Regions from separate parts of the Rhizobium sp. LjRoot98 genome, predicted to be linked through region 1. Evidence: riboswitches for the same ligand, from Rfam matches in the RefSeq annotation. Region 1 holds a riboswitch; each other region holds the start of a gene.
What was found. Region 1 has a riboswitch for cobalamin ahead of nrdH (glutaredoxin-like protein NrdH). Riboswitches for the same ligand answer to the same signal wherever they lie in the genome.
Positions count from the first base shown of each region.

Region 2: another riboswitch for cobalamin. It lies ahead of bluB (5,6-dimethylbenzimidazole synthase); the one in region 1 lies ahead of nrdH (glutaredoxin-like protein NrdH).
Region 3: another riboswitch for cobalamin. It lies ahead of ACSQ3J_RS28075 (TonB-dependent receptor); the one in region 1 lies ahead of nrdH (glutaredoxin-like protein NrdH).
Region 4: another riboswitch for cobalamin. It lies ahead of ACSQ3J_RS09025 (CbtB domain-containing protein); the one in region 1 lies ahead of nrdH (glutaredoxin-like protein NrdH).

Region 1 covers NZ_CAXUPW020000007.1:38,995-46,531, reverse strand. The annotation lists gene ACSQ3J_RS20930 (alanine racemase) at 1-777, shown strand, start outside; gene ACSQ3J_RS20925 (ATP-binding cassette domain-containing protein) at 788-1,525, shown strand; gene ACSQ3J_RS20920 (TetR/AcrR family transcriptional regulator) at 1,535-2,191, opposite strand; gene ACSQ3J_RS20915 (multidrug effflux MFS transporter) at 2,427-3,626, shown strand; cobalamin riboswitch at 3,796-4,019, shown strand; gene nrdH (glutaredoxin-like protein NrdH) at 4,283-4,504, shown strand; gene nrdI (class Ib ribonucleoside-diphosphate reductase assembly flavoprotein NrdI) at 4,522-4,929, shown strand; gene nrdE (class 1b ribonucleoside-diphosphate reductase subunit alpha) at 4,989-7,115, shown strand; gene nrdF (class 1b ribonucleoside-diphosphate reductase subunit beta) at 7,289-7,537, shown strand, end outside.
Region 2 covers NZ_CAXUPW020000002.1:513,791-521,327, forward strand. The annotation lists gene ACSQ3J_RS11040 (NAD+ synthase) at 1-826, shown strand, start outside; gene ACSQ3J_RS11045 (TolB family protein) at 849-1,706, shown strand; gene ACSQ3J_RS11050 (LacI family DNA-binding transcriptional regulator) at 1,853-2,881, opposite strand; gene ACSQ3J_RS11055 (phytanoyl-CoA dioxygenase family protein) at 2,989-4,182, shown strand; gene ACSQ3J_RS11060 (SDR family oxidoreductase) at 4,271-5,092, shown strand; cobalamin riboswitch at 5,135-5,347, shown strand; gene bluB (5,6-dimethylbenzimidazole synthase) at 5,392-6,084, shown strand; gene ACSQ3J_RS11070 (DUF2865 domain-containing protein) at 6,085-7,116, opposite strand; gene ACSQ3J_RS11075 (acyl-homoserine-lactone synthase) at 7,370-7,537, opposite strand, start outside.
Region 3 covers NZ_CAXUPW020000015.1:40,112-47,648, forward strand. The annotation lists gene ACSQ3J_RS28065 (aminotransferase class V-fold PLP-dependent enzyme) at 1-967, shown strand, start outside; gene ACSQ3J_RS28070 (ABC transporter ATP-binding protein) at 1,003-2,844, shown strand; gene ACSQ3J_RS28075 (TonB-dependent receptor) at 3,351-5,651, opposite strand; cobalamin riboswitch at 5,678-5,875, opposite strand; gene ACSQ3J_RS28080 (FecCD family ABC transporter permease) at 6,063-7,070, opposite strand; gene ACSQ3J_RS28085 (ABC transporter substrate-binding protein) at 7,149-7,537, opposite strand, start outside.
Region 4 covers NZ_CAXUPW020000002.1:72,019-79,555, reverse strand. The annotation lists gene ACSQ3J_RS09040 (GcvT family protein) at 1-1,761, opposite strand, end outside; gene ACSQ3J_RS09035 (LysR family transcriptional regulator) at 2,004-2,852, shown strand; gene ACSQ3J_RS09030 (bifunctional diguanylate cyclase/phosphodiesterase) at 2,875-4,641, opposite strand; cobalamin riboswitch at 4,906-5,175, shown strand; gene ACSQ3J_RS09025 (CbtB domain-containing protein) at 5,223-5,399, shown strand; gene ACSQ3J_RS09020 (CbtA family protein) at 5,589-6,362, shown strand; gene ACSQ3J_RS09015 ((2Fe-2S)-binding protein) at 6,406-7,263, opposite strand; gene ACSQ3J_RS09010 (glucoamylase family protein) at 7,300-7,537, opposite strand, start outside.

The DNA.
Region 1 (7,537 bases):
GCAGCCGGCTATGTGCAGAACCTGCTTGCCCGCATCAAGGCGGAAGGGGATACGTTCTACCGCGGCCATGAGGGTGGTTTTGCCGCCGCTGATGTCGCTGCCGTCGCCGACGCTTTCGATGCGCTGGAAGGCGGACGCTTTGCCGGGATCACCACGTTTCCGGCGCTGCTCTTCGATCACAAGAGCGGTAAGGTCTTGCCGACGCACAATCTGGCGACGCTGACCAAGGCGGCCGAGGCGCTGGCAAAGGCCGGACGCACCGGCATCGAGGTCAATGCGCCGGGTACGACGTCTTCGGTTCTGCTGCAGGCGCTCGCCGATGCCGGCGCGACGCAATGCGAGCCCGGCAACGGTCTGCATGGCACGACGGCGCTGCATGTGGTCGAAGATTTGCCGGAGCTTCCGGCCGTCTGCTATCTCACCGAGGTCTCGCACCTTTCCGGCGGCAAGGCCTATTGTTTCGGCGGTGGTTTCTACATCGACCCGATCTTTCCTGACTATGACGTCAAGGCGATCGTTTCCGGCGAGCCGACCGTGGCTGCGTCGTCCCTGCGCAGCGTCGAGGTGCCGCCGCCTTCGGCGATCGACTATTACGCGATGATCGATGCGACGGGGCCAAACGCGCCAAAACCCGGCGATACCGCGGTCTTCGGTTTTCGCGGTCAGGCCTTTGTCACCCGCGCCTATGTCGTTGGCGTCTCGGGCATTTCCACAGGTATGCCGAAAGTCGAGAGCATCGAGAACGGCTTCGGCGAACCCCAATCCTGGCCGGTATAGGAGAATGACCATGAACACTCAGGCCCCTGTGCTGCAGCTCAAGGACATCCGCAAGAATTTCGACGCGGTTGTCGCCATCGAGAACTTTTCGCTCGATATCTATCCCGGCGAGATCGTCGCGTTGGTCGGCGATAACGGCGCTGGCAAATCGACGCTGATCAAAATCGTTTCCGGCGTCTACGGCCCGTCATCCGGTACGATCACCATCGAGGGCGAGACCGTCGCCATGTCCAGCGCCACCATGGCCCGGTCACACGGGATCGAGGTGGTCTATCAGGATCTGGCGCTGGCCGATCAGCAGACGGTCTACATGAACATGTTTCTCGGCCGCGAACTGACCAACGGCATCGGCCTGCTCGACCGCAAGACCATGATTTCCGAGACGGAAAAGCTGGTGAAGGAACTCGATGTGCGCATTCCATCAGCCCATGCGACAATCCGCGATCTCTCCGGCGGCCAGCGGCAGGGGGTGGCGATTGCGCGGGCCACTCGCTGGGCCAAAAAACTGATCCTGCTTGATGAGCCGACGGCAGCGCTCGGCGTTGCTGAAACCGCCAAGGTTGAGGAGATCGTGCAGTCGTTGAAATCGCGCAATATCGGCGTCTTGATCATCAGCCATAGCCTCGATCAGGTCTTCAAGCTTTCGGACCGTATTTGCGTGCTCCGCCGCGGCAAGCAGATCGGCATCCGCAGGACGTCGGAGACCAACAAGAACGAAATTGTCTCGATGATCACCGGCGTCAACTGACGCCGGAATTCATGCCGTCTTGACCGCCGGGGTGTTTGCCTGCGCTGGCGCGTAGGCCCGCAGGAATGTGCGCACGGCATTGCGGGCCGCACTGTCCAGTTCCTCGTCGGTTGGCGTGACCCCGAACAAGGTGCCCATCTGCAGGTCTGCGTTGACCAGCGCCAGGAACTGACGAGCCGCGACGTCGAAATCGTCGATCTCCAGCAGCCCCTTGTGCGACAGTCTGGCGAAAAGCGCCGCCAGCGCCGTGCCGATCTTGCCAGGGCCGTGCTGGCGCCAACTTTCAAACAGATGCGGATAACGCTCGCCCTCCGACTGGACGAGCTTGCGCAGGAATTTTCCGTCTTGATTGCAGATGCAGCTGCGGCTGAGGCGCACGGCAAAGCCGACGAGGTCATCTTCAAGATTGTCCGGCTTTTCTGGGAAGGTCGACAGGATGGTGAACAGCATGGCGTTTGCCCGGTCCATCACGTCCTCGACCACCGCGGTGAACAGATTATCCTTCTCCCGATAGTGATTGTAGACCGTCTGGCGCGACACGCAGGCTGCTGATGCAATCTCATCGATGCTCGCACCGGCAAATCCCTGGCGGCAAAACACCTCGGCGGCGGCTTCCAGTATCGACAGGCGCTTGGCGCATTGTCCGCGCTGGCTGTGGACGGACATCTTGGGAATGGGGTCATTCGAAGCTTTCATCAGCCCAAGATAATGCCTCTTGACGTTTTAGACAATGGTGTCTAATTTTACACGTGTGTCCAATTATATTGACATAAATTGCCAAGCGCGCGGATGTCCTCCCAAGCATTGCGTGCGGGCTTGAAACGTTTCCATTGAATCCCGTGAGGCAACGCGGCGCGAAACCGGTCAGGTTCCGTACCGCTGTTTTCTGAAAGATGATCCCATGACGTCCTCCTTCTTCCGGACTGCCCTCATCCTTGGCCTCTTGTCAGCCATCGGTCCTTTCGCCATCGACATGTACCTGCCGGCGCTGCCGTCGATCGGACAGGATTTTGGCGCGGAAAACCACGTCGTGCAGCTCAGCCTGCTCGCCTTCTTCATTTCCTTTGCGCTGTCGCAGCTGGTCTATGGTCCCCTGTCCGACATGTGGGGCCGCAAGGCGCCGCTCTACATCGGCATCGGCATTTTTGCGCTCGCCAGCATCGGCTGCGCGCTGGCGAGCGATATCGAAACGCTGATCGCCTTCCGTTTCCTGCAGGGCATCGGCGGGGCCGCCGGCATGGTCATCCCGCGTGCCATCGTCCGCGACATGCATACCGGCGTGCAGGCCGCCCGGCTGATGTCGCTGTTGATGCTGGTTTTCAGCATCTCGCCAATCCTGGCGCCGCTGACCGGCAGTGCCGTCATCGAATTCTACGGCTGGCGTGGCGTGTTCTGGGCCGTGATGATCGCCGCCTTCATCGGCCTCATCCTGCTGGCGACGCAATTGCAGGAAACCCGCCTTAGGGAACATCGTGCCGAAAGCGGTTTGCGCAGCGCCATGGCGGCATATGGCCTGCTGCTCAGGGACAAGAATTTCCTGACGCTGACCTTCATCGGCGGGCTCGGTATTTCCAGCTTCCTCGTCTATCTCGCCAACTCGCCCTTCGTGCTGATCGATTATTATGGGCTGACGCCGACGCAATACAGCTTCGCCTTCTCCGTCAATGCCGTGTCTTTTTTCGCGGTATCGCAGGCGACCGGCTGGTTCGGCGAGCGTTTTGGGCTTGTTCGCGTCATGCGGATTGCCGTAACGGCCTTTGCACTGACCATGGCTGCGATGGCCATCGTCATGAGCCTTGGTTTCAACCAGCTTCCGGTCATGGCCGCGTTCCTGTTCGTCGGCTACGGCTTCCTCGGCCTGGTCATTCCGACCAGCGCGGTGCTGGCACTGGAGGATCACGGCGAGATTGCCGGCACGGCATCGTCGCTGATGGGCACGCTGCATTTCGTCACGGCCGCCGTCGCCATGGTGATCGCATCGGTGTTCTTCGACGGTACCGCCGTCCCAATGGCCATGGGCATCGCGCTTTGCGCCGTTGGCGCGCTGTTGCTCACCCAGGCCACGATCGGCCGCCGCCGCGCGGTTGCCGCTGCCGAGTAAATCGGCATTCGCAATATCCTGGAATATCGAAGGCCCGGGGCGATGCTCCGGGCCTTTTGCAATTCCTGTGACCCGGTATTAACGCCCCATTATCCACAATGCCGGAAAAATTATGTGCCAGGAGGCATGTTTCCGAAGCCTACACATTGACGTTGTTTTCACGTCGTATACTATATCTAGTGTTCAAGGTTCCTCTGACTCGCAAGATTCGGAGGCTAAGAGGGAATGCGGTGCGTTCAGCCATTTTGGCGGGGCAAATCCGGAGCTGCCCCCGCAACTGTAAGCGGCAAGTGCCTGTTTCATTTCAAGTCACTGAAGGCATCGGTCTTCGGGAAGACGGAGCAGGCGCCACGACCCGCAAGCCAGGAGACCTGCCTTAAACAAAACGTCCACGGGCGGGGTGTCCGGAAGGTCGCGTGATGTGCAGCGGAATGACTCCGCTTTGTGTTGCGTTCTTCCGATGTCCGCCAAAAAAGGCTTCGGGGTGAAGGCATGTCAGTCAATCGAATTCGCAGACCACGAGATGCGGGATCGCGATCGGCGGTACACGCCTAGCCTGCTCGCCAGCTCGCAATGAAAACCACACGATCGGATCCGCGTGCAGCGGCTCGGAACCCTTTCGTGCGCCCGCAACATCACAGACCACGAGGACCATCATGAACATCACCGTCTACAGCAAGCCTTCCTGCGTCCAGTGCACCGCGACCTATCGCGCGCTCGATCGTGAAGGTATCGACTATCAGGTCATCGATATCTCCAAGGACGAGGACGCCTTCGCAAAGGTGATCGGTCTCGGATACCAGCAGGTTCCGGTCGTGATTGCCGGCCAAGACCATTGGGCCGGATTCCGGCCGGACAAGATCAGCGCGCTTTCTTGAGTACGGTCTGACGAGCGATGGGGCTGATCGTCTATTATTCCAGTCTGTCGGAAAACACCCATCGTTTCGTCGCCAAGCTCGGTTTGAAATCGGCCCGTATTCCCGTCAGCAGTGGCGCGAAAACGCCCGATGTGCGCGAGCCTTTCGTCCTCATCCTGCCGACCTATTGCGGCGATGATGGCCGGGGCGCCGTTCCCAAACAGGTGATCCGCTTCCTCAACGATGCGGTCAACCGATCCTTCATCCGGGGCGTGATCGCTGCCGGTAACAGCAATTTCGGCGAGACGTTCGGTCTCGCGGGTGACGTGATCTCACGCAAATGCGAAGTGCCGTATCTCTACAGGTTCGAGCTTCTGGGCACCGATGAGGACGTCGCCAACGTTAGAAACGGATTGGAACGATTTTGGACGTCTCAGAGACTTTGACGCGGAATGCGGGCGCAAAACCGCTCAACAGTTTTCCTCATTCCGCTGCCGAACGCCCTTTGAAGGCGACGGAAACGGCGATTGACTATCACGCGCTGAACGCGATGCTGAACCTCTATGACGACGAGGGGAAGATTCAGCTCGACAAGGACCGGCTGGCCGCGAAGCAGTATTTCCTCCAGCACGTCAACCAGAACACCGTGTTCTTCCATAATCTGCGGGAGAAGCTCGATTATCTGGTGACCGAAGGCTATTACGAGCGCGAGGTTCTCGACCAGTATTCGTTCAACTTCGTGCGCGACCTCTACGATCACGCCTATGCGAAGAAGTTCCGCTTTCCGACCTTCCTCGGAGCCTTCAAGTATTACACCAGCTACACCCTGAAAACCTTTGACGGAAAACGCTATCTTGAGCGTTATGAAGACCGCATCTGCATGGTGGCGCTGACGCTGGCGCAGGGCAATGAAGCGATCGCCCGTGACATGGTCGACGAGATCATTTCCGGAAGGTTCCAACCGGCAACGCCGACGTTCCTCAATGCCGGCAAGAAACAGCGCGGCGAGCTTGTCTCGTGTTTCCTGCTGCGGGTCGAGGACAACATGGAGAGCATCGCCCGCGGCATCAATTCGGCGCTGCAGCTGTCGAAGCGCGGTGGCGGCGTGGCCCTGTCGCTCACCAACATCCGCGAGGCGGGCGCCCCGATCAAGCAGATCGAAAACCAGTCGTCCGGCATCATTCCGGTGATGAAGCTGTTGGAAGACAGTTTTTCCTATGCCAACCAGCTCGGCGCGCGCCAGGGGGCAGGGGCGGTCTATCTGAACGCCCATCATCCCGACATCATGCGCTTCCTCGATACCAAGCGCGAAAATGCCGACGAGAAGATCCGCATCAAGACGCTGTCGCTCGGCGTTGTCGTGCCGGATATCACCTTCGAACTGGCGAAGAACAACGAGGATATGTATCTGTTCTCGCCCTACGACGTGGAGCGCGTCTATGGTGTGCCGTTCACCGAAATTTCGGTGACGGAAAAGTACCGCGAGATGGCGGATGACGCCCGCATCTCCAAGAAGAAGATCAAGGCGCGTGAGTTCTTCCAGGTGCTGGCGGAAATCCAGTTCGAGAGCGGCTACCCCTACATCATGTTCGAAGACACGGTAAACAAGGCGAACCCGATCGCCGGCCGCATCACAATGAGCAATCTCTGCTCGGAAATCCTGCAGGTGAGCGAAGCCAGCGAATACAATGATGACCTGTCCTACAAGACCATGGGCAAGGATATTTCCTGCAATCTCGGTTCACTGAACATTGCAGCTGCAATGGATAGCTCCGATTTCGGCAGGACCATCGAGACCTCGATCCGGGCGCTGACCGCCGTCTCCGACATGAGCCACATCTCCTCGGTTCCATCGATCGAGAAGGGCAATGACGATAGCCACGCCATCGGTCTTGGCCAGATGAACCTGCACGGCTATCTCGCCCGCGAGCGCATCTATTATGGCTCGGACGAAGGTGTCGATTTCACCAACATGTATTTCTACACGGTGACCTATCATGCCATCCGGGCATCGAACCGGATCGCCGTCGAGCGTGGATCAAGCTTCAAGGGATTCGAAAATTCGAAATATGCGTCCGGCGAATATTTCGACAAATATACCGAGAAAACCTGGGAGCCGGCGACGGAGAGGGTGAAGGAGGTCTTCGAAGCTGCCGGGATCCATATTCCGACACAGGAAGACTGGCTGGCGCTGAAAGCGGCCGTCATGGCGACGGGGCTCTATAACCAGAACCTCCAAGCAGTGCCGCCGACGGGATCGATCTCCTATATCAACCACTCGACCTCCTCGATCCACCCGATCGTCTCGAAGATCGAGATCCGCAAGGAAGGCAAGATCGGCCGCGTCTATTATCCGGCGCCGTATCTGACCAACGACAATCTCGACTACTATCAGGATGCCTACGAGATCGGGCCTGAGAAGATCATCGATACCTATGCGGCGGCAACGCAGCATGTCGATCAGGGCCTGTCGCTGACCCTGTTCTTCCGCGACACGGCAACGACGCGCGATATCAACAAGGCGCAGATCTATGCCTGGAAGAAGGGGATCAAGACGATCTACTACATCCGCCTTCGCCAGATGGCGCTCTCCGGCACCGAGGTGCAGGGCTGCGTGTCGTGCACGCTTTGATTTGAGGCGTCTCAGCCACGCTTGAGCCCGGAGCCCCCTCATCCGCCTGCCGGCACCTTCTCCCCGATGGGGAGAAGAGACACGCGGCTGGCGCCAGGTTCTCCTCTCCCCTCGGGAGAGGGCAGGGTGAGGGGCCGGGCGCTCCGTAAGATTTTATCGAGGAAAGACATCCCATGAACATCGCCATCAAGCCCGTCTCGCGCGTGCGCGCCATCAACTGGAACCGCATCGAGGACGACAAGGATCTTGAAGTCTGGAACCGGCTGACCGGAAATTTCTGGCTGCCGGAAAAGGTCCCGCTCTCCAACGACATCCCGTCCTGGGCGACCTTGCGGCCGGAGGAACAGCAACTGACAATCCGCGTCTTCACCGGTCTGACCCTGCTCGACACCATCCAGACCAGCATTGGTGCGCCAAAGCTG
Region 2 (7,537 bases), on a different contig from region 1:
TTACGTCAACAAGAACGGCTTCAAGAATGTCGTGCTTGGCCTTTCCGGCGGTATCGATTCGGCGATTTGTGCCGCACTTGCGGTCGATGCGCTCGGCGAAGAACGCGTGCGCACCGTGATGCTGCCATATCGCTACACATCGTCGGACTCGTTCAAGGATGCCGAGGATTGCGCCAAAGCGCTCGGGTGCCGCTACGACATCGTGCCGATTGAGGAGCCGGTCCAGGGGTTCCTCAACGCACTTTCCGACATGTTCGAGGGGACGGAATCCGGCATCACCGAGGAAAACCTGCAGAGCCGGACGCGCGGCACGATCCTGATGGCGCTGTCCAACAAGTTCGGCTCGATGGTGGTGACCACCGGCAACAAGTCGGAAATGTCGGTTGGTTATGCGACGCTCTATGGCGACATGAACGGCGGCTTCAATCCGATCAAGGACCTCTACAAGATGCAGGTCTACGGGCTGTCGCGCTGGCGCAACACGACGGTGCCGCCCGGTGCGCTCGGTCCGTCAGGCGAAGTAATCCCGAAGAACATTATTGACAAGGCACCGTCGGCCGAGCTTCGCCCGAACCAGACGGACCAGGATTCGCTGCCCCCCTATCCGGTGCTTGACGATATCCTCGAATGCCTGGTCGAGAAGGAAATGGGGACCGAGGAGATCGTCGCGCGCGGTCATGACGAGGCGACGGTGCACCGGATCGAGCACCTGCTCTACATCGCCGAATACAAGCGTCGCCAATCGGCCCCGGGCGTGAAGATTACCAAGAAGAACTTTGGCCGCGACCGTCGCTATCCAATCACCAACCGGTTCCGCGACCGGTAGACTTGCAACTGGAGACGACGGCATGCGCAGTTCGGTCGAAATCTACACGGTCGCCACAGGCGAAACCCGCATCGTCTGGCAGACGGAACAGCTGGTGGAGGCACCGAACTGGTCGCCGGACGGGCAGTCGCTGGTGATCAATGGCGACGGCCTGTTATACCGCCTGCCATTGCCGGGCGGCGAGCCGCGTTTGATCGATACGGGCTTTGCTCGCACGTGCAACAACGACCATGGCATCTCGCCTGATGGCAGGACCATCGTCATCAGCGACAAGACCGAGTATGGCGCATCAACGATTTATACGCTTCCGGCCGATGGCGGACTGCCCAAGCAGGTGACGCAGAACCGGCCGTCCTACTGGCATGGCTGGTCGCCGGACGGAAGGACGCTGGCCTATTGCGGCATCCGCGGTCAGGTCTTCGATATCTACACCATCCCCGTGAACGGCGGCGAGGAAACGCGGCTGACCTTCGGCGAGGGGCGTAACGATGGCCCGGACTACAGCCCGGACGGCGAATGGATCTATTTCAATTCCAGCCGTACAGGCCGGATGCAGATCTGGCGTGTCCGCCCGGATGGTTCGGATGTGACCCGTATTACCGACAGCGAGTATGGCGACTGGTTTCCGCATCCGTCTCCCGACGGCAAGCACCTGCTGGTCATCTCCTATGACGGGGATGTCTTCGATCATCCGCGCGATCTCGATGTGCGGTTGCGGCTGATGGACCCGGATGGCGGCAATGCCCGAACCCTGTTTGCGCTGTTTGGTGGGCAGGGCACCATCAACGTTCCCAACTGGTCGCCGGATGGCCGGGAATTCGCCTTCGTGCGCTACCAGCCGGCCACGGGCAATGATCGGATTGCCAACCAAGTTCGTTGAACGAAGCGTCCGACTGAAAGACAGTTGTTGTGCGTCGTCGGCGGCCTTTCAGGGGTGATTTCCGGTCGAGCGTAGGGAAATGGCGCGTGAAACCGTATCCTGGCTGACTTGGTGATGTATCCCGAACACCGGCCAGGCGGCGTAGCTCATCGAAGCGATAGCGGGATGTTGTAGGGCGTGATGACTTCCACCGCGGAGAGGCGCGCGATACCCGGTGCGGCCAAGGCACCGCGGCGGCTCATGATCGCCCTAAACACGGTGCGCACATCGGCCTTCAGATCGTGATGCAGGACGAAATGGATTTTACCCATCCGGAGAAGATCGAGATTCCCGGCATCGAGATCGTGTGCCACGAATATCGCACACGTTCGCTCGGCCGCGGCAAAGGCAGCCACCACGGCGCGATTGCCGCCGCCGATTGAATAGACGGCGTTGATGCCCGGATTGTTTGAAAGGGCGGCCGCAGCTAAAGCCCCGGTTGGATCATCGCGGCCAAGACCCTCGCTGATTTCGACGATACCAATTGATGGATAGCGGTTACGCAATATGCGTCGAAAGCCGATTTCCCGCTCTTCTTCCCCACGGAAACGGCTACTCGACAGGGTCGCCAGTACCGTTGCCGGCTGACCGGCAAAGCGTTCGCCGATCAGGTAGGCGGCGGTTTCGCCGGCTGCCCTGTTGTCCGCTCCGGCATAGGCCGTGCGGGGTGCATTGGGCAGGTCGGTGACCAGCGTCACAACGGGAATGCCGGATTGTTCGAGGCGCGTGACGGCGGAACTGATCTCGGGGACATCCGGCGCCTTCAGGACGACGCCATCGGTGCCACGCAGGCGCACCCGGTCAAGCAGTTGGACGATCTCCTGCGGCCGCATCGATTCGGCGAAATGGAAACGGGAGCGGAAGATTGTCGGCAGAAATGTCAGGCTCTCGCTTTCGAAGGCATCGCGCACGGTATCGGTGAAGCGGTCTGGCGCTTCCATGATGATGTCGATGGCAAATTTGCGGCCCTGTATTTCGATTCCGGCCTGCTGTTTTTCCAGTTCGCGGATGGCGGCGTGGACACGCAGTTCCGTCTGTTTGCGTACGCCGGGGCGATTGTTGAGAACGCGGTCGACGGTGGCGATGCTGAGGCCTGCCTGAAAAGCGATGTCCTTGACCAGAAATTCGTGGGCCATCGTGGGTCCGTTCTGATGGTTTTTTGAGGTGTTTCTGCTCTATATCAAAGCTTTTCCCTCCGCGTATAGTGCGGTCATCGACAGACATCCGGCGGGAGGAAAACGGGATGAAGACCGACAATATTCTAAAACAGCGAGCTGACCGGGTCTGGCTGACGGAAGCTGCCTGCGATCTTGAGGATTTTCGCGCTGAGGTGGAGTGCACGACATCGCTTGCCGACTATCCGCATGCGGCGGCCGTCGAGAAGAATGTTCTGATTTATGACAGCGCAAATGTGCTGAAGGCGGCTCAGACCGGCGAAGGACGCCGGGCGGTGCTGGCTGAAATCTGCGAAGCCTTTGCGACCGGGCCGGGCGTCGTCGTGCTGAAGCGGGCATTCGAGGATACGGCTGTCATCGATGCGGCGAGCGGCATTTTCGACGATATCATCAATGAACAGCACCGGACCAATAGCGGTGGCGGCGACCATTTTGCCAAGCCGGGCGCCAATGACCGCATCTGGAATTCGCTTGAAAAGCACTGCCTGCGTGATCCGCGTAATTTCGCCGCCTACTATGGCAATGCCCTGATCGCGCTGGTCAGCGAAGCCTGGCTCGGACCGAGCTATCAGATGACGGCGCAGGTCAACCGGGTCAATCCGGGCGGGGCAGCGCAATCGGCGCACCGGGATTACCATCTTGGTTTTCAGACCTCATCCGTCATCGAGCAGTTTCCGGCACATGTCCATCGCCTGTCGCCGGTCCTGACGCTGCAGGGGGCGGTTGCTCATTGCGACATGCCGCTGGAAAGCGGACCGACCTTGTTCCTTCCTTATAGCCAAACCTATGTTCCGGGCTATCTGGCGCTGAAACGTCAGGAGTTTCGCGATTATTTCGATCGCCACCATGTGCAGTTGCCGCTGTCGAAGGGCGACCTGGTCTTCTTCAATCCGGCCCTTTTCCATGCTGCGGGCACCAATCGTTCCGAGGGTATCAAGCGGGTGGCAAACCTCCTCCAAGTGTCCTCGGCGTTTGGACGCGCGATGGAAACGGTCAACCGGGAGCGCATGAGTGCCGTTCTCTATCCAGCCTTGAAGGCAATGCTTACCGATGGCCGTTTGACTTCTGCGGAAGCCGCTTGTGCGATTGCGTCCTGCGCCGAAGGATATTCTTTCCCGACCAATCTCGACCGGGATCCGCCAGTCGGCGGGCTTGCGCCGAAAACGCAGGCGCAGTTGATGCACGAAGCGCTTTCGGGTGGCTGGGAGGAAGCCGCATTTGCAGCGGCGCTTGCGGCTCAGTCGGAGAAGAAGCTCAGCTAACGGAAATATTCCTTGCAATTTGAACTCCTGCCCGAATGCCGGGCGGGAGTTTTTTGGCATCAGCGATATCGAAAATGGAGGAAAAACAATGAGCAATGACTATGGCCGTCTCGACGGCAAGATCGCGATCGTCACCGGTGGCACGCAAGGGCTAGGCGCCACGATCGCAACGCTGTTTGCCGCGCGCGGCGCCGCAGGCATCGTTATCTGCGGCCGCAATGCCGCCAAGGGCGAAGCCAAGGCCGCCGAGATCGGCAAGGCGACCGGCACCAAGGTCGTCTACGTACAGGCCGATCTGGAACAGGTGGAGGATGCGCGCAAGGTGGTAGACGCCTGCGACAAGGCGTTTGGCCGTGTCGATGCGCTGGTCAATGCGGCTGCGATTACCGATCGTGGTACGATCCTCGACACCAGCCCGGAACTGTTCGACCGGATGTTCGCCGTCAATGTGCGTGCGCCGTTCTTCCTGATGCAGGAAGCGATCAACGTCATGCGCCGGGAAAAGATCGAGGGGACCATCGTCAATATCGGCTCGATGTCGGCCAAGGCCGGCCAGCCGTTCATTGCGGCCTATTGTGCTTCCAAGGGGGCATTGGAAACCCTGACGAAGAACACCGCCTATGCTTTGCTGCGCAACCGGATCCGGGTCAACGGCCTGAACATCGGCTGGATGGCCTCGGAAGGCGAGGATCGCATCCAGCGCGAATTTCATGGCGCCGCCAGCGACTGGCTGGAAAAGGCAGCGGCAAGCCAGCCTTTCGGCCGTCTGGTCGATCCGGCCGAAGTGGCGCGTGCCTGCGCCTATCTGTCGTCGAGGGAGTCCGGCTTGATGACCGGTTCGGTGATCTGCTTCGATCAGTCGATCTGGGGCGCCTATGACGGTTCGCCGCATCCGGTCGCTGCGATGTAAGGAGATCAGGCGGGCCATCTTGCATTTGGCGGCCCGCCATGCCCATATCGGTCCTGCTCAGGTGCCCGTGAAAACGGGAGAATCGGGAACCCGGTGAAAGTCCGGGACGTGCCCAACGCTGTGACGGGGACGATTTTGCATTGATGAATTTCTGAATTCTTTCAGAATTCTGCCACTGGATTTTCATGTGATCCGGGAAGGCGGCAAAATCGGTTGATCCGCAGTCAGAAGACCGGCCTGACGAGATAGACCAGCCCCGCGCGGACGGCGGGAGGTTTCGCATTGTTGGGGATCAAACGATGCAAGCTGAACCGCAAGACCGCCTTGTGAGGGCGGACGCATTTTCACCGGACGAGCGCGCCGCCGTCTACCGCGCCATCGAAACCCGCCGCGACGTGCGCGATCAATTCCTGCCCGCACCTTTGCCGGATGATGTCATAGCGCGGCTTCTTGCCGCCGCCCACAGCGCACCCTCCGTCGGCTTCATGCAGCCGTGGAATTTCATCGTCGTTCGCGACGAGGAGAGGCGGGCGCGTGTCTTTGAGGCTTTTCAGCGGGCCAATGAAGAGGCAGCGCTGATGTTTGAGGGCGAGACGCGGGACAAATACCGGTCGCTGAAGCTGGAGGGCATCCGCAAGGCGCCCGTCAGCATCTGTGTCACCTGTGATCCGGCGCGTGCGGGCAAGGTCGTCCTCGGCCGGACGCACAATCCGCGCATGGATGCGTTTTCCACCGTCTGTGCGGTGCAGAACCTGTGGCTTGCGGCGCGGGCCGAAGGTGTCGGCGTCGGCTGGGTCAGCATTTTTCACGAGCGCGAAATCAAGGATGTGCTTGGTATTCCCGATCATATCGAGATCATCGCCTGGCTGTGCCTTGGTTATGTCGATACGCTCTATGCCGAACCGGAACTGGCCGTCAAAGGCTGGCGCCAGCGTTTGCCGCTTGAAGATCTGGTGTTCGCGGATGCGTGGGGCATCAGGCCGGATGATTGATCAATTGGTCTGCTGCGGCTGGTATCCGGGGCCTGCCGGATGCCTCAGGTCGATCGAGGTTTCCTGCGACGGCAGATAGCTTGGGCCGACGACGCGGACCTTGTTGTCCTGCGGATTGTATGGCCTGTCCGCGACGGCGCTTTTCACTTCGATCGGGTCCGCCTTCTTGCGGGTGCGAATCTCAAGAACGCCCTTGCCGTTGTCGGGTGTGCTCTGTTGTGTCGCGGTGCGTCCGGCTGGAGAGCAGCCGCATTGGCCGGGCTGGCTGAGGTCGCGGGTCTTGTAGGCGAAAGCCGAGGGCAGGTCGGCATAGGGTTCGCCGGTGGCGGCGGAGACCATCTGGTTTGTCTCTTCTGTCGCCATCGCATGATAATAGAGCGCCGTTTCTGTCCCGGGGCAGCGCCGTTGGCAGGTTTCGGCATCGCGCTGGAAATCGGCCGGCGATGAGTTCGACGAGATTGGGAAGAATGCCCCATCGCAGGTTCTTACGCACATGGTGCGCAAGCTGCCGGGATATTCTGCGCTCGGGCCAAATCCGTCTTCCGGCGTGGCGAAGCCGGCGTTGCCGTACGGATCCGAATACCCCTCGCTGATCGGCGGCAGGTCATTGAGGATATTGCGGTGGGTTTCCGGTTCTTCGACCGCGGCGCTGAGGACGTCACTCTCCTCCTCGTTGCAGCGATTGGCGGCAAGTGCGGCGTTAATGCGCCGCCGGGCAATATCGCTATCGTTGCCGTCGAGCAGGCTTTGCCGACGGGCTTTCAGGGTTTCCAGATCCATTTGCATCTGTGATATTTCGCTGCTCAGGCTTTGGCAGACCTCTTCATTCGGGCCGCCGACAATGATGACGCTGCCCGTGCTGCATCCCATGCGCCTCAAATCACTGCGTGCCTGCCGCAGGTCCAGATTCTGGCGGGATATCGCCCCTGTATAGTCGCGTAGATTGGCATTGGAGGCGACGATCTTCGGCAGGCCGGCAAGATGGGCATTCAGGCGTTCGCACACCGCCGAGGCGTCGGCCGTGGCCGTCATAACCAGAAGAAGCGGAACTGCTCGCGCCGCAAGGGATATGGAACGGAAGATCACGTGTTTCTCTCGCCTGAGCATACCGGCACCGTGCCGGGTGCGAAGGAACATCCCGCGCACTCTGACTTTGCCCTTATCATACCGTCATTCGACGGGGCTGCAACGCACTCCGCATAGCAGCGTTAACGGGCGGCGGGAGAAACATGCCGGGCGAGGCGGGAGAGCCACAATCGGCCGAACTCCCGCCAGGCTGGATAGTTTAAGCAGCCCTGGCCATTTCAAGCGACATCGGCCGCTCCAGCACGGAACCGGCGATTTCGGCGACCGCCTTCATCCTGTCCAGAAGGCCGGCTGTGACTTCCCAGGCAACGGCGACAGCATAGACGGAGCCGATCCGCTGTGGCTCGCCAATCCGTTCACCGGGGCA
Region 3 (7,537 bases), on a different contig from region 1:
CAGTCTGGCTGTTGCCGGAACGATCACCGGCAATGACCTGCTGGCCATCGAGAAACTGCCGGAAGTGAGCACCCAGAAGACCGAAATTCTTGTGCAGATGGGCCATGTCGTCAGCTATGGCGCGCCGGTCGATCAGGCCGTCCGGCTGGCGGGCGGCAAGACTGTGATGATCGGTCAGGCAACCTCGACGCACCGCTACCACATGGAAAACGCCATAAACGAAAAGACGGCGGCGGCGCTCTACGTCATCTCGCACCACGTCGTCGATTACGGCCTGCTCAGCCTCAAGGAATTTGCCGAAATCGCCCATGCCAAGGGCGTGCCCGTCATTGTCGATGCCGCATCGGAATATGACCTGCGCCTCTTTCTCGAACAGGGCGCCGATATCGTGATCTATTCGGGCCACAAGTTCCTCGGCGGCCCAACCTCCGGCATCGTCGCCGGCAAGAAGGAACTGGTCCGCCACGCCTTTCTCCAGAACATGGGGATCGGCCGCGGCATGAAGGTTGGCAAAGAGAGCGTCTTCGGCGTCATGGCCGCGCTTGAAGCCTGGGAGACCCGGGATCACGATGGCATCCGCGCCCGCGAAACCGGCTACCTGCATTTGTGGCGCGACACGCTGGAAGGACGTCCCGGCGTCCAGGCGCTGATCGAGCCGGATCCGACCAACAACCCGCTAGAGCGCATGCGGGTGATCATCTCGGCGCCCGAAGCCCATATCACCGCCTGGGATCTTGCTGATGCGCTGGCCCGCGGTACGCCGCCGATCATCGTGCGCGATCATGAGGTCGAGCATCGCTATTTCTATCTCGATCCCTGCAACCTGCACCCCGGTCAGGAGACGATCGTTGCCAACCGTCTGGCCGAAGAGCTCGACAAGGCCAGGGCCTCGAACGAGGTCATCGCGACACCGCTGGAAAACCGCAGCAAGCACCGTTTCGACGGCGCTCTGCGCTGGCCGGATTGATCCGACCATTCTGAAACCCAACAAAGGATTCCGCCATGGCCAGTTCCCTCGCCCACAAGATCGACCCCGCGCAGCCCGTCCTGTCGGTGGAGAACCTGACGACATCCTTTATGGTCGACGGGGAGTGGAAACCGGTCGTGCGCAACGTCTCGTTCGCGGTCGCCCCCGGTGAAACGGTGGCGATCGTCGGTGAATCCGGTTCCGGCAAGAGCGTCACCTCACTGTCGATCATGCGGCTTTTGCAGACTGATACCAGCCGCATCGAAGGCAGTGTGCTGCTTGACGGGCGCGATATCCTCAAATTGCCGGAAAGCGCAATGCGCAAGGTGCGCGGCAACGATGTGGCGATGATCTTCCAGGAACCGATGACGAGCCTCAATCCGCTCTTCACGATCGGCGACCAGATCTCCGAAGCGCTTCTCTGTCATTCGGCGATGAGCAAACGCGATGCCCGGGCCGAAACCATCCGGCTTCTGGAAAAGGTGCGCATTCCTGCGGCCGCTTCCCGTTTCGACGAATATCCGCACCGGTTTTCCGGCGGCATGCGTCAGCGCGTGATGATTGCCATGGCGCTTGCCTCGCGGCCGAAGCTGTTGATCGCTGACGAGCCGACGACGGCGCTCGACGTCACCATCCAGGGGCAGATCCTGGAACTCATCAAGACCCTTCAGGAAGAGGAAGGCACCTCTGTTCTGTTTATCACGCATGACATGGGCGTCGTCGCTGAAATCGCCGACCGCACAGTGGTGATGTATCGTGGCGAACAGGTGGAGACCGGCCCGACCAGCGATATCTTCTTCCGCGCCAAGCATCCCTACACCCGCGCGCTTCTGTCGGCCGTGCCCGTGCTGGGGTCGATGAACGGCAAGGACCGGCCGATGCGCTTTCCGATTGTCGATCCGGCAACCGGACTGCCCGACACCCCCGCCGAAACGATCGACACGGTCGCCTCGGGCAAGCGCCCGGTTCTGGAAGTGCGCAACCTCACCAAGCGTTTCGACATCCATTCGGGCCTGTTTGGCCGTCTGACCAGCCGTGTTCATGCCGTCGAAAACGTCTCGTTTGATCTGCATGCCGGCGAAACCCTGTCGCTGGTCGGCGAATCCGGCTGCGGCAAGTCCACCACCGGCCGCGCCATCATGCGTCTGATCGAGCCGCAGGCTGGCTCCGTCATGGTCGAGGGCACCGAGGTCCTGACGCTCGACAAGGACGGCATGCGCGAGATGCGCAAGAGCGTCCAGATGATCTTCCAGGATCCCTTCGCCAGCCTCAACCCGCGCATGCGCATCGGCGCGGCGATCGCCGAACCCTATCTCGAACACAGGATGGGAACAGAAAAGCAGGCGCGCGATCTGGTGGCGGATTTGCTGGTCAAGGTCGGCCTGTCCGCCGACATGGCGTCGCGCTATCCGCACGAATTTTCCGGTGGCCAGCGCCAGCGCATCTGCATCGCCCGCGCACTGGCGCTCGATCCGAAGGTGATCGTCGCCGATGAAAGCGTCTCGGCGCTTGATGTCTCGATCAAGGCGCAGGTAATCAATCTGCTGCTCGACCTGCAGCAAAGCCTCAACCTCGCCTTCCTGTTCATCTCCCACGACATGGCCGTCGTCGAGCGCGTCAGTCATCGCGTGGCGGTAATGTATCTCGGCGAAATCGTCGAGATCGGTCCGCGTGCTGCTGTCTTCGGCAATCCGCAGCATGCCTATACGAAAAAGCTGATCTCGGCCGTGCCGATCCCCAATCCGGATCGGCGCCGGGAAAAGAACAAGATCAGCAATGACGAGATCAGAAGCCCGATGCGTCCGGCGGATTACAAGGCCGTGCCGATCCAGTATCACGAAGTTTCGCCGGGCCATCTGGTGGCGATATCAGTGTGACATGATGAAAAGTCGGCACACTTTATCCGTTTAAATTGTGCCTGCTCGAGAGGCAGTGCACCCGATGCGGATGACTGGTCACTCGGTGCTGCCGCCGAAAAATTTGGAAAGACTACGCAGGAAGCCGACCAGCCAGGCGCACCGCCTTTTGCCAACCCTCCCCTCCCGGCGCACGATGCAACCGTGTCGCAGTATCGATGGCCGTCAGGTTTCTGGCTCAACCTCGCGTCAGTGACGTCAACTTTTGGTGCAGTGCCGATGACATTTGCGGTCAAAGCGCCGAGATTCCGGATGACCTCTTGTCTCAACGCATGCCGCTCTTTCCGGGGACTGGCAGCGGCGTGCACCATCAGGGTTCAGGTATCTTTGCGGCCCAGCAAGACACTGCTCGCGAGCGGCCGGTGGCGGCTGCGCGGTCGATTGAATCTGCCGGCCCCGCTAGTTAGGGCCGGCAACAAGGTCACTATCCAAGGCGGCTGCCTTGGACAGTGATGGCGGCAGGGTCGTCAAAAAGCGACCCTCAAAGAAAGCGTGGCCGACCGGGGCGCGCCCAACATCCATTGTGTCGAACTGCCCGAGGTAGCATAAACCTCGTCGAACAGGTTCTCGACAAAGAGGTCGAGTGAAGCCGTCTCGGTCGGCCTCCACTGCAGGCCGGCATTCACGACAGCATATGCCGGCCGTGTCGCCGTGTTGGCATTGTTGGTGTACGCCTCGCCGGCATAGTGGACCCCGGCCTGCGCCATCCAGTTTTCAGCGAAGTCCCAGGAGGCATAGAAATTAGCGGCAAAGCGGGGGACGTTGGGTGGCGTTTTTCCGGAAAAATCGCCACTCGCCTGAATATAGTTGTCGAATTCAGCCTTTAGAATGGTGCCGTTGGCATCGATGCGCCATCCTCCATTAAGCTCCAGTCCGATTGCCGCCTGTATGCCCTGGGACGACTGCTGCCCGATCTGGCGGATGATGGTGTGGTTGTTGGGGTCTCGGGCCAATACGTTCGTCTTGACGATACGATAAGCCGAAAATGTCGCTTCGGCTCGGTCGTCCAGGAAACTGTATTTGACCCCAACTTCATACTGTTCTCCCTCGGGGAGTGCGTAATCCTTCTGCGCATCCGACAGCGACAAAAGGTTGCCGATCGGTTCGGATGCCGCGGAGTACTGTGCGTAGAGCGCCACGTCGGGGTGTGGATTGTAAACCATACCCACCCGCCAGCTCAGCGAATCGTAAGTCCGCTCGAAAGCGACGCCGGTCTGTGGGTTGGAGCGGTTCACGGTGGGGCTGTCGTAACGCAGACCACCAACGATCGAGAACTGATCCGTCAGCGCCAGCCTGTTGTCGGCGAACAGTGAATATTGCCAGACCGTGCTGCGGTTGTTCGTGAGGAGGTTGTCTGGCCCGATGAATTTACCTGGATCGAAATCGATGGCAGGGACAGTTGAGGCGCCCGGATAGGGTGAGTTGTTGGTGTTCGCAAAGCGAATGCGGTTTATGTCGAAACCGATGACGGTGTTGTTGTCCATACCGGCAACTGTGCTGTCGAGCACCAAATCCGTGCGGTTGCCGTACTGCTCATAATCATGGTGGACGGCAATGTAGTCGCTTCGCAACACCGTTTTGGTCGCTGGCTGGTAGAGGTAGCTCTCGACGTTTCGCCATTGGCGGTCGCTCGAGATGCGGTAGCTGGTGCTGTTGAGAGTGAGATTTTCCGCAGCCTGCCACTCGGCCTTGATCTGAGTGAAGTTGTCCTGGTAGCGGTTGAGTGCGTCGGCGACGTTGTAGTTTTGCTTGCGCAGGCGTTTGTCCAGTTTCCCATCGACAAGCGGGGTACCGAAATATGCGGTGGGCTCGGTGTCGCCGTAGTCATGGGAAAAAGTGAGTTTCAGATCATCGGTGGCCTGCCAGAGGACGCTCCCGGATATGGCGAGATTCGACGCATCGCCACGTTCGATCCAGCCTCGCGTATCCCTCGCACTGACATCAAGACTATAGGCCAGGCTGTCGTTGATCGGCCCGGCGCTGCCGAAGGCCAGCCCCTTCTTGCCGTCGGTGCCGATCGTCGTCACGATCTCATTGCGGCGGCTATCGGTAAGCGGCCTCTTCGGAATGATGTTGATAGCACCGCCAATCGCACCCTCGCCGTAAAGAACGGAGGCCGGCCCATGCAGGATCTCGATGCGATCGACCGTGTACGTATCGAAGGGAAAGCTGATGGTGCCGGCTGCGGGATAGAAGCGCGTACCATCGTAAAGGCGCGCTACGGCTCCATTGCCGGTGAAGCCGCGCATGCCGAGGGAGGTACCCCCATTGCCCGGCGAGCCCAGAAAGGTGATGCCTGTGCCGTTACGTGCGATGGCCTGGTTGACGTCGGTCTGACCGCGCTTGCGGATGGTGTCTCCGTCAACGATCTCGACACTGGCAGGCGTTTCGAACGGCGTGAGATCGAGGCGACTACCCGCGTTCGACCGGGCCTTGAGATTTGGACCCGGCCCTACTCGATCACCCTTGCCGGAGACCCTGATGGTTTCCAGCTCGGTGACCTGGTCTGTGAGTGGCTTTTTACCTCGCACGACCTCCTGCGCTTCACCACTCGCCGCCGTCAAGAGGACGGCGGCGAGTGCGCTGCCAGACAGTAATGTAGCACGAATTGGACGATACTTGGGATCGAGGCGGAGGGCGGCATTTTTTGAGGCGCCTATGGCGTGAGGTTTGGAAAACAAGGTGGAATGCTCCAGCGGTACGTTGCACGTCACCGCGACCAAAGCCGCCTTCGCCGCATTGTTTTGCGGCGAAGATTCGGCTTTCACCAGGACACCCCGCCCAGCGTGTTCACGTATGACAACGGCTGACGGCAGGTCTCCTGACTCGCGGTTCGCTGCTCCCTATCGCCTTCCCAGGCGGAGCCCAGTGGCGTGTTGACAGGAAGCTAGCCGCTTACAGTTGCGGGGGCAGTCGCGGCATTGGATGCATGACATCCGCACCGCGTTCCCTTTTGATTCCCTTGCGGGAAACCGTCGCGCCTTTGTTGCGGAGCACGCGCCGGTTGTGCAAGTCACGTTTGAGACTATAGTGGCGTTCTCATGCCGTGCGACCTGTCATGATAAGGAACATTGCCATCGGTCATCCCGGTCTCCGTCGGGACAACCTGTTGAGGCTCCACAGCAGCTACGATCACATTGGTGATCCGGCGGCGGCAATGGTCCGTTCAAGGGCCCCGTTTAACGCCGCAGGATTGCAATGAAGGCAAGGCCGCCGACCAGACCGGTTATCACGCCGATCGGTATGTCCTCCGGCGCCATGACGACACGGGAGGCGATATCGGCAAGGATCAGCACCACGGCGCCGGTGAGCGCCGACAGCGGGATAACACGGACGTTGTCGCTACCGGCGGCAAGCCGGACGAAGTGTGGCACCATCAGCCCGACAAACCCGATGGCGCCCGAAAAGGCCACCATCACCCCAGTTACTAGAGCGGTGATCACGAACAACTGTGCCCGAAAGCGGACGACCGGGATGCCGAGCGTTGCGGCAGTCTCGTCGCCCATGGCCAGCGCATTGATTTCCCGTGCGCGCAAGATGAGCCAGACGAGGCAGCCGCCGAGAGCAACGGCGGGATAGACAAGGTGTGGCCATTGCGCCAGCCCCAGGCCGCCCAGCAACCAGAATACAACCGTATGAGCGGCACGAGGATCACCAAGAAAGATCAGGAGATTGGCAAGAGCTGTTGCAACGAAGGCGACGGCAATGCCTGACAACACCAGCCGGTCCGCCGCTTGGCCGGTAAAGCGGGTGACCGCGACGACGGCGATAGTGGCGAGAAGCGAACCGATGAATGCAAACAGTGGCACGGTGACGAGACCGAAGATGAGGCCGGTGTGAAGCAGCGCCAGGATCGCGCCGAGCGCGCCGCCGGAGGAAACCCCGAGCAGATGCGGGTCGGCGAGCGGATTGCGTGTGACAGCCTGCAACACGGCGCCGACGACGGCAAGACCCGCACCCACCAATGCAGCCAGAATGACGCGCGGAAAGCGGACATCCCACACGATACTATCGCGGCCTGCCGACCATGTGACCTCGATCAGGCCCGGGGCCAGCTTGTTGACAACGATGGACCAGACGGTGACGAACGAAATGGGAGCAGCGCCCAGAGAGACACCTGCCGTGATACAAAGGCCGATCAGTATTGCCGGTACGGTCACAATCAGAAGAAGTCGGCCACTGGTCATGTCAGGTCCATCTTGTCCGCAGAAAGCAAAGGCCGGGCAGATCAGCCCACCCGGCCGGGTGTTTAGGGGCCGCGGAGGCTACATGTTGCGGGGATGAAATGCGTCAGCGAGGCGGCCGATCGCATCGATGTTGCGCGGGCCGGGTGTGGCTTCGACATAGTCGAGCACGACGAAACGGTCATTCTTGACGGCATCAAGGCTTTTGAAGGCGGGATTTTCCTTCATGAAGGCGATCTTCTGCTCGGCGCTCACGTCGCCGTAATTGACGATGACGATCGCTTGCGGATTGCGCTCGATTACCGGTTCCCAGGACACTTCGGTCCAGCTTTTCTCCACGTCTTCCATGATATTGATGCCCCCGGCCGCCTCGATCATCGCGGTTGGAATACCGAAACGTCCGGATGTAAACGGTTTTCCGGTGCCGGAATCATAGACAAAGACGCGCACGGGTTGCTTGACCTCGCCAA
Region 4 (7,537 bases), on a different contig from region 1:
GCTCTCCGTGACATCGTCCAGCGTAAACGCCGCATCCTGTGGCAGGTGTTTTTTCAACCATTCGAAATCGTGCCACTGCGCCGTTGCCGCCGTGATCAGGAAGAAGAAATCCTCCTCCAGTGCCATGACTGACATTTCGGTGACGATCCGGCCCTTGTCGTCGGAGAAATAGGCGAGACCAATACGGCCAGGCTTCGGCACCTTGCCTGTAGTCAGGCCAAGCAGCCAGTCGCGGGCACCCTCGCCCTTCAGGCGGTAGCGGGAGAAACCAGGAAGATCGAGAATGCCGGCAGCGTTGGTGACGGCGAGGCATTCCTCCTCGATGCGTTTCTGCCAAGGCCCCGCCCGGTTCCAGGTCTGCGTGGCTTCTTCCGAGAGGTCATCCCCCGGCTTGGCGTACCAGTTGGCCCGCTCCCAGCCGTTATAGGGTTTGAACTGTGCGCCAAGGGCCGCAATCCGGCCGTGGATCGGCGACAGCTTCTTGTTGCGGCCCGCCGGCCAGGCGTGCTTCGGGAAATGCATGGCATATTCATGGCCATAGATTTCCATGCCCTTGGCGATGCAATAATCCTGATCGGTAAAACTGGTGAACCGGCGCGGGTCGCAGGACCACATGTCCCATTCCGTCTGCCCTTCCGTTACCCATTCGGCCAGTACCTTGCCCGCACCGCCTGCCTGGCAAATGCCGAAGGTAAAGACGCAGGCCTCGAACGCATTCGGCACGCCCGGCATCGGGCCAATCAGCGGGTTGCCGTCCGGCGCGTAGGGGATCGGCCCATTGATCATCCGGGACAGACCGGCAGTGCCGAGGATCGGCACACGCTCGACGGCGTCGTTCAGATACCATTCCAAGCGTTCCAGATCGTCAGGGAAAAGCTGGAACGAAAAATCCTCCGGCATCGGATCGTCCGGCGTGATCCAGTGCGCCTTGCAGTTTTTCTCATAGGGACCGAGATTCATCCCGGTCTTTTCCTGGCGCAGGTAATAGGAGCTATCGACATCGCGCAGCAACGGCAGCTTGTGCCCTGCTTCCTTCGACCAGGCGGCCAGTTCCGGAATTTCCTCGAACAGCATGTACTGATGGCTCATGACCATCATCGGCACGTCGCGGCCGAACCATTTTCCGACCTCGCGGGCGTAGTAACCGGCGGCATTGACGACGTATTCGCAGCGGATTTCGCCCTGCGGCGTGGAAATGATCCACTCGTCATTTTCCCGGCGCGCGCCGGTGGCGGGACAGAAGCGCAAGATTTTCGCGCCCATGTCGCGCGCGCCCTTGGCCAGCGCCTGCGTCAGCTGCGCCGGGTCGATGTCGCCGTCATAGGGATCGTAGAGCGCGCCGGTCAGGTCATGGGTTTCGACGAAGGGGTATTTCGACCTGATCTGATCCGGCGAGAGGATGTCGAGATCCATGCCCTGATAGCGCCCCATGCCGACGACGCGCTTGAACTCCTGCAGCCGCTCCTTGGAATGACCAAGCCGGATCGAGCCGGTGACATGGTAATTCATCGGATAATCGACCAGCGCGCCCAGTTCGCGGTAGAGCGAGGCCGAATAGCGCTGCATGTTCATGATCGACCAGGAGGACGAAAATGTCGGCACGTTGCCCGCCGCATGCCATGTCGAACCGGCCGTCAGCTCGTTCTTTTCCAGAAGCACGCAGTCCGTCCACCCGGCCTTGGCCAGATGATAGAGAGCGGACGCACCGACCGCACCTCCCCCGATGATCACGACGCGTGCATAAGACGGCAAATTCGACATGGCTGTTCCCTTGTTTGGGGGAAGTTTTGGCCATGAACAACATTTGCATCAAGCCGTCAGAACGGGCTTTATTGATCGAAGAATTCGATTAGATTGAACTAGAAGCCCTCATCCGGCCTATCGGCCACCTTCTCCCCGTAAACGGGGAGAAGGGACAGGCGGCCACCTCCGTCGTCCCCTCTCCCCGCTTGCGGGGAGAGGGATAGGGTGAGGGGCAAAATTGGGAGACACCGGACACACCCATGCAGATCGACCTTATCGAAACCTTCCTCGACCTGATGGAAACCCGCAGTTTCAATCGCACGGCGGAACGGCTGAACATCACGCAATCCACCGTGTCCCATCGGGTCAAGGCGCTCGAAGCACAGTTCAACCGCAAGCTTTTCACGCGCAACAAAGGAGGAACTGCGCCGACTGCCTCCGGCCTGCGTTTCCTCGACCATGCCAAGGCGCTGCAGCATCAATGGCACGAGGCAACCCGCGCGGTGGAAAACGCCGGTACCTACGAGCGCTCGATGCGGCTCGGCATCCAGCATGATCTCGCCGAAGCCTTTGCCGGAAAATGGCTATCAGCCGTCCGGGCCGACCTGCCGACGACCTCGATCTATATGGAGGCCGATTACTCCAACCAGATGAACCGCGATCTGGCAGCCGGCGATCTCGATCTCGCCATCCTTTATACGCCGCATTACCTGCCCGATCTTCACTATGAGCGGATCGGCGAAATGACCTACATGCTGGTCGGCACCGCGACGCGAACGGTCGGCGAATTGTTACCGGAAACCTATATCCAGGCCGTCTACTCTCCGGCGTTCGACCGTGCGCATCGGCTGGCCCTGCCGCAGCTTTCATCCGCTCCGCTGGCGTCAGGCCAGAATATCGCCATTACCGGCCTGCTGAAGACGCTGGGAGGGGCAGCCTATGTGACGAGCAGCACGGCGCTGAGGCTCGAAGGCGAAGGCGCCGCTTTCCCCATCGCAGACGCCCCTCCGATACAGCAAGCTGTCTACGCCGCCACCAGCATCCGCACTCGCCACGCCCACCAGCACCGCCGCATCATCAGCGCCATGCAGGATCTTCTGGAACGATAGCAGCCACAAGCGGCATATGCGGTCAGTGCTGAGTGAGCAGAACCAACTGCTGATCCTCGTTCAACCTGGCCAGCATATCTGCGGCCGGAAGCGGATAGGCGATCGCATAACCTTGCAGCACATCGCATCCAAGGCGCGTCAACAACTTGGCGTGTTCCAGCGTCTCGACGCCCTCGGCAATGACCTCGATATTGAGCGCTTTGGCGATGTCGATGATCGAGCGCAACAGGCGCTTCTGTTCGCGCGATGTGGTGGTCGGCAAAACCAGTTGACGATCGATCTTCATCCGCCGCGGTTTCAGCTTTACCAACCCGATGATCGACGCATGACCGGATCCGAAATCATCGATCTCGATGTCGATACCCATGGCCTTCAGGCCTGCGACGTTGGAAAACACGTCATCTTCGCTGTCGTCGAGAAAAATGGTTTCCAGCAATTCGAATGACAGCATATCCGGTCGGACATCCAGGCGTTTCAATTCGTCGATCAAAAGCGGATCCGACAGGCGGGCAGCCGAGACATTCACCGCAATGCGCGGAACATGCACTCCCTGCCCCATCCAGGCCTGACGGTCCTTCAACGCCGCCTTCAAGATCGCAGCATCGAGATCGTCCAGCCGGCCGAGACTGCCAGCAACCTTGATGAATTCGCCCGGCAGGATCAATCCGCGTTTCGGATGGCGCCAGCGTGCCAGAACCTCCATCCCGACGATGCGCCGGGTCCGCGCATCGACCTGAGCCTGATAATAGGGAATGAACTCCCCTTTTTCCAAACCATGAGCGAACTGCCTGCCAACGCGCTGCTCGGCATTGAGTTGTGCCTTCATCTGAGCCGAATACACCTCGACCCGTCCCCGACCGAGCTTCTTGGCACGATGCAGGGCAATATCCGACTGTGCCAGCAGGCTGCCAATATTGCGGCCACTGGCAGCCGCGACACCGATCGACCCACCGGTGCGCAAGACCTCCTCATTATGCCAGACCGACTGCTTCAACTGCTGCGCCAGCCGCTCTGCACGGATTTTGAGGTCATCCAGCGAGACGAAATTTGCGATCAAAACCGCAAATTCATCACCGCTGACGCGGGCAATGAATGCGTTCTCAGGCACACTGGCTTCAATCCGCCTGGCACAGGATATCAGGACATTGTCTCCCGTCGTATGGCCGGCAGTGTCGTTGATCTGCTTGAACCGGTCTAGACCGATATGCAGGATCGCCAGCTTTTCCGGTCCGGCCTCCCCCGCAAGCTCCGCCAATCGCCTGTCAAAGAAGCGTCGATTGGGAAGTCCTGTTAGATAATCATGTTCGGCTGCATATGCGATCCGCTCGCGGCTCGCTTCAAGGGCAACGGCCCGCGCCTCGGCGATCGCCTTTTGCCGTCGCAGTTCGCGATTGAGCAGCACATCCGCCGTCACATCCCATTCGGCGCCGATAAGGGTGATATGGCCGTCTTCCTCGAAGCAATAGGCGCGTGAACGCAAGTATCGGGTTTCACCGTCCGGCAAAATGATCCGGTATTCCGAAGAATAGGCATCCTTGGCTGCAATCGCCCGGTCGAAATCGGCCTGGGCCTGGGCAAAATCATCGGGATGGATCGCATTCGTCCAGACCTCCGCCTTGACGCGCCTTTGCGTCTTGCCGGTTGCGTAGAGCCGGTGCATCTGCAAATCCCAGACGACTTCGTCTTTCTGTGTGTCGTGCTCCCACACGCCGATCTGAGAAGCGTCAAGCGCAATTCCCAAACGGCGAAGAATATTCTGGAATTCCTGTTCGGACCTCGCCGCCTTCATGGTTTTCTCTGCAGAGGATGCTTCGCGTATCAGCGCCTCCGCATTCTACACCAAGGTTCCTAAAGAACTATTGTTCCATGAGCAAAAAGAGTACTTTTTAAACAAACAACCATTAAGTGCTTCTTCAAAGAAACCCAGTTGCAACTTAGGCGCATCTCGTACTGTATTACATATCAAATTTAGACACTGCGCGGAAAAATCAAGAGCCGCAATGCGCCATTGTTGGTCGCAGCGCCGAATTGACATGACCGGGGTGACGGCATAATCATCAGCAGATCAATTGGTTCCCTGGGAGCGAGGCGCTTTCGGGGAGTAAATGGGAACGTGACGGGTGGACCCATTCTGGGCATCTTTATCACGGCCGACCCCGCGACTGTAGAGCGGTCAGAGGTTGTCATTCCGGTACGTTCAGCCGGTAAAAGCCACTGCGGCGATGGGCGTTTTGCCTCTGCCGCGGGAAGGTGAGACAAGCTCCTTGGCACGAAAGTGCCTGACGCCGCGAGCCAGGAAACCTGCCGGTTGATGAAGGGCATGGTGCCCAATTGGTGGGATATTTCCCACGCGCCATCACGGAGGTTGTCATGGCTACGACTACAGTTTCAAGCGTCCCGCTTTCTCTCAATGACCGTATCACCACGGCTATTCTCGCCCTGTTGATCGGCGGCTTCCTGGTTTTCGGTGCCGGCCTTGCCAATTCCGCCGTGCTGCACGACACCGCGCATGACGTCCGCCACTCCTACGGTTTCCCCTGCCATTGATATAGGCAGTGGGAAGCTCAGCCTTTCCACACTCTATCGATAGGGGATCGCGGGTTTCATTTTGGAAATCACGCGGCCGTGGATTGCGCCCATGCTCCGGCATCGGGCGGGCTTTGCCGTGGGAATTCAAACACAGCAAGCGTTGAGCACTAAAGATCGATCTGCTCCGCTTGATTTTGGGGGTATCAAATGATTGTCAAAACGCTTCTGGCCGCATTGGTGGCTGGATTGATCGCGGGCGTCTTCATGACGGCGGCGCAGGAGTTGCGGGTGGTCCCGCTCATCCTTCATGCCGAGGAATATGAAGTCAAGGAACCTGCCGCCGAACCACCGGCCGCAACCGAAGGCCAGCAGCAGCACTCTTCTCTCGACCGCTCCTCGTTGATCGGCGAAATGCTGTCGGCACTCTCACCCATCACACCCGCCTACGCCCATGAAGGCGAGCACGAAGACGAAGGCGGCATCATGTTCGGCATGAGCCGGTTCTCCGGCACATTGCTTGCCAATCTGGTGGCCGGCGCCGGATTTGGCCTGCTGCTTGCGGGCGCCAGCCTCGCCTTCAATTACCCCATCACGCTGCGCAACGGCGCTCTCTGGGGCGCCTGCGGCTGGCTGGCTATCCATCTCTTGCCCGCCATCGGCCTGCCGCCGGAATTGCCGGGCTTCCCTGCCGCTGATCTCCACGACCGGCAGACCTGGTGGATCGCAGCGATCGTTCTCTCCGTCGCCGGCCTCTATCTTGTCGTGTTGCGCGGTGAGATCCTGGCCAAGATCATCGGCCTTGTCCTGATCGCCGCTCCGCACGTCTATGGAGCGCCACAGCCGACGGACATCTCGAGCCCGGTACCCGCAGTTCTCGGCGCGGAATTCGCGGTCGCCGCCTTGGCAACGACACTGGCGTTCTGGATCGTGCTCGGCGTGATTTCGGGATACCTGAACGACCGGTTTCTGAAATCGGCTTAAGCCCTATCGTTGCGGCGCTAGCATTGCTTGCGCCGCAAGTACATCAAAGGCCGCCTGTGCGCTCGACAAGGGCCTGCAGGCGGCTTTTTTGTGTCTCGTCATCGAGAAGCACGCAGACATCGCAAAAATCCCCACCCTCTGTTCGATAGTAGAGACAGCAGCCGCTTCGCAGCCGGAAGATTCGCTCGACGGGGATGCCATCGCAAACAGCGCCGACCTTGGCGTAGTGCGCCGTCTCGGAAAATACCGGTGAACCGGCCCTCTTGATGATGGCAAGCGCTGCGGCCATTGCGCGATCCGCTTCGCCCAAGGCGGCACCGATCTCCAGAAAAGCCCCCGCAATGCCGTCACCCACCAGCCGCCACTGCGCGACGGGGGATAGGCCAGTGCGGCCTTGCAGCAAGCCGATCACCGGATTGAAGCTCTCGACGAAGCCACCATGAAATGCTGCCACCCAATCATCCCCGCGTGCAAAGCTCCGGAAACGAAAATGAAGGCGGCTGATACCGGAGGGATAAGTGTCCGAAGGCGTCCCCCTGCCATGCTGAACGACAGGTTCGAACCGGAACGCAAGGCGATCCGGATGCAGATTGGGCACCAGCCCCGTCTGTAAATAGACAGCTGCTGCCGCGATGCCGAGATGGTGGCTGTAGAAGGAAATTAGATGGGCGCCTCTGACGCGGTCGTCCATGCCGGCAGCAAAACAATTCTGGTAGTCCAGCAGGCGCTCGACCATATCGCCACCGAGATGCCATGCCTCATTGACCGGCAGAAAATCGCCGCCCTCCCGCCCCAGGGACACAGCTACCTGCGGAAAATGCTCCGCCTGCCAGGCTATGGCGGCTTTTGCGTGCCGCACATCATCCGGTCGAAAGCTGCTTGAAACCCGGTTCTCGCTCAATGGGGCCGCCTGTTATCACCTGGCAGCCGGTTTAGCTTAAAGCCAGCCGCCGGAAAAGCCTGCCCGCCGGAGGCCACGCCGGATAACCGGCGTTTCGCGCAGCATGTTCCAGTAAAGACCACTGCGATGGTTCTCGATCATCATCACCAGCAACCCCTGATCAAGGCCAACGCTACGGTCGTTGAGCCAACCTTCCGCCGTCTTGCCCGGAACGCTCGGGTTGAAACTGCCGATAAAACGCCCTGTGTCGATAACGTCGGGATAGCTCGACAGG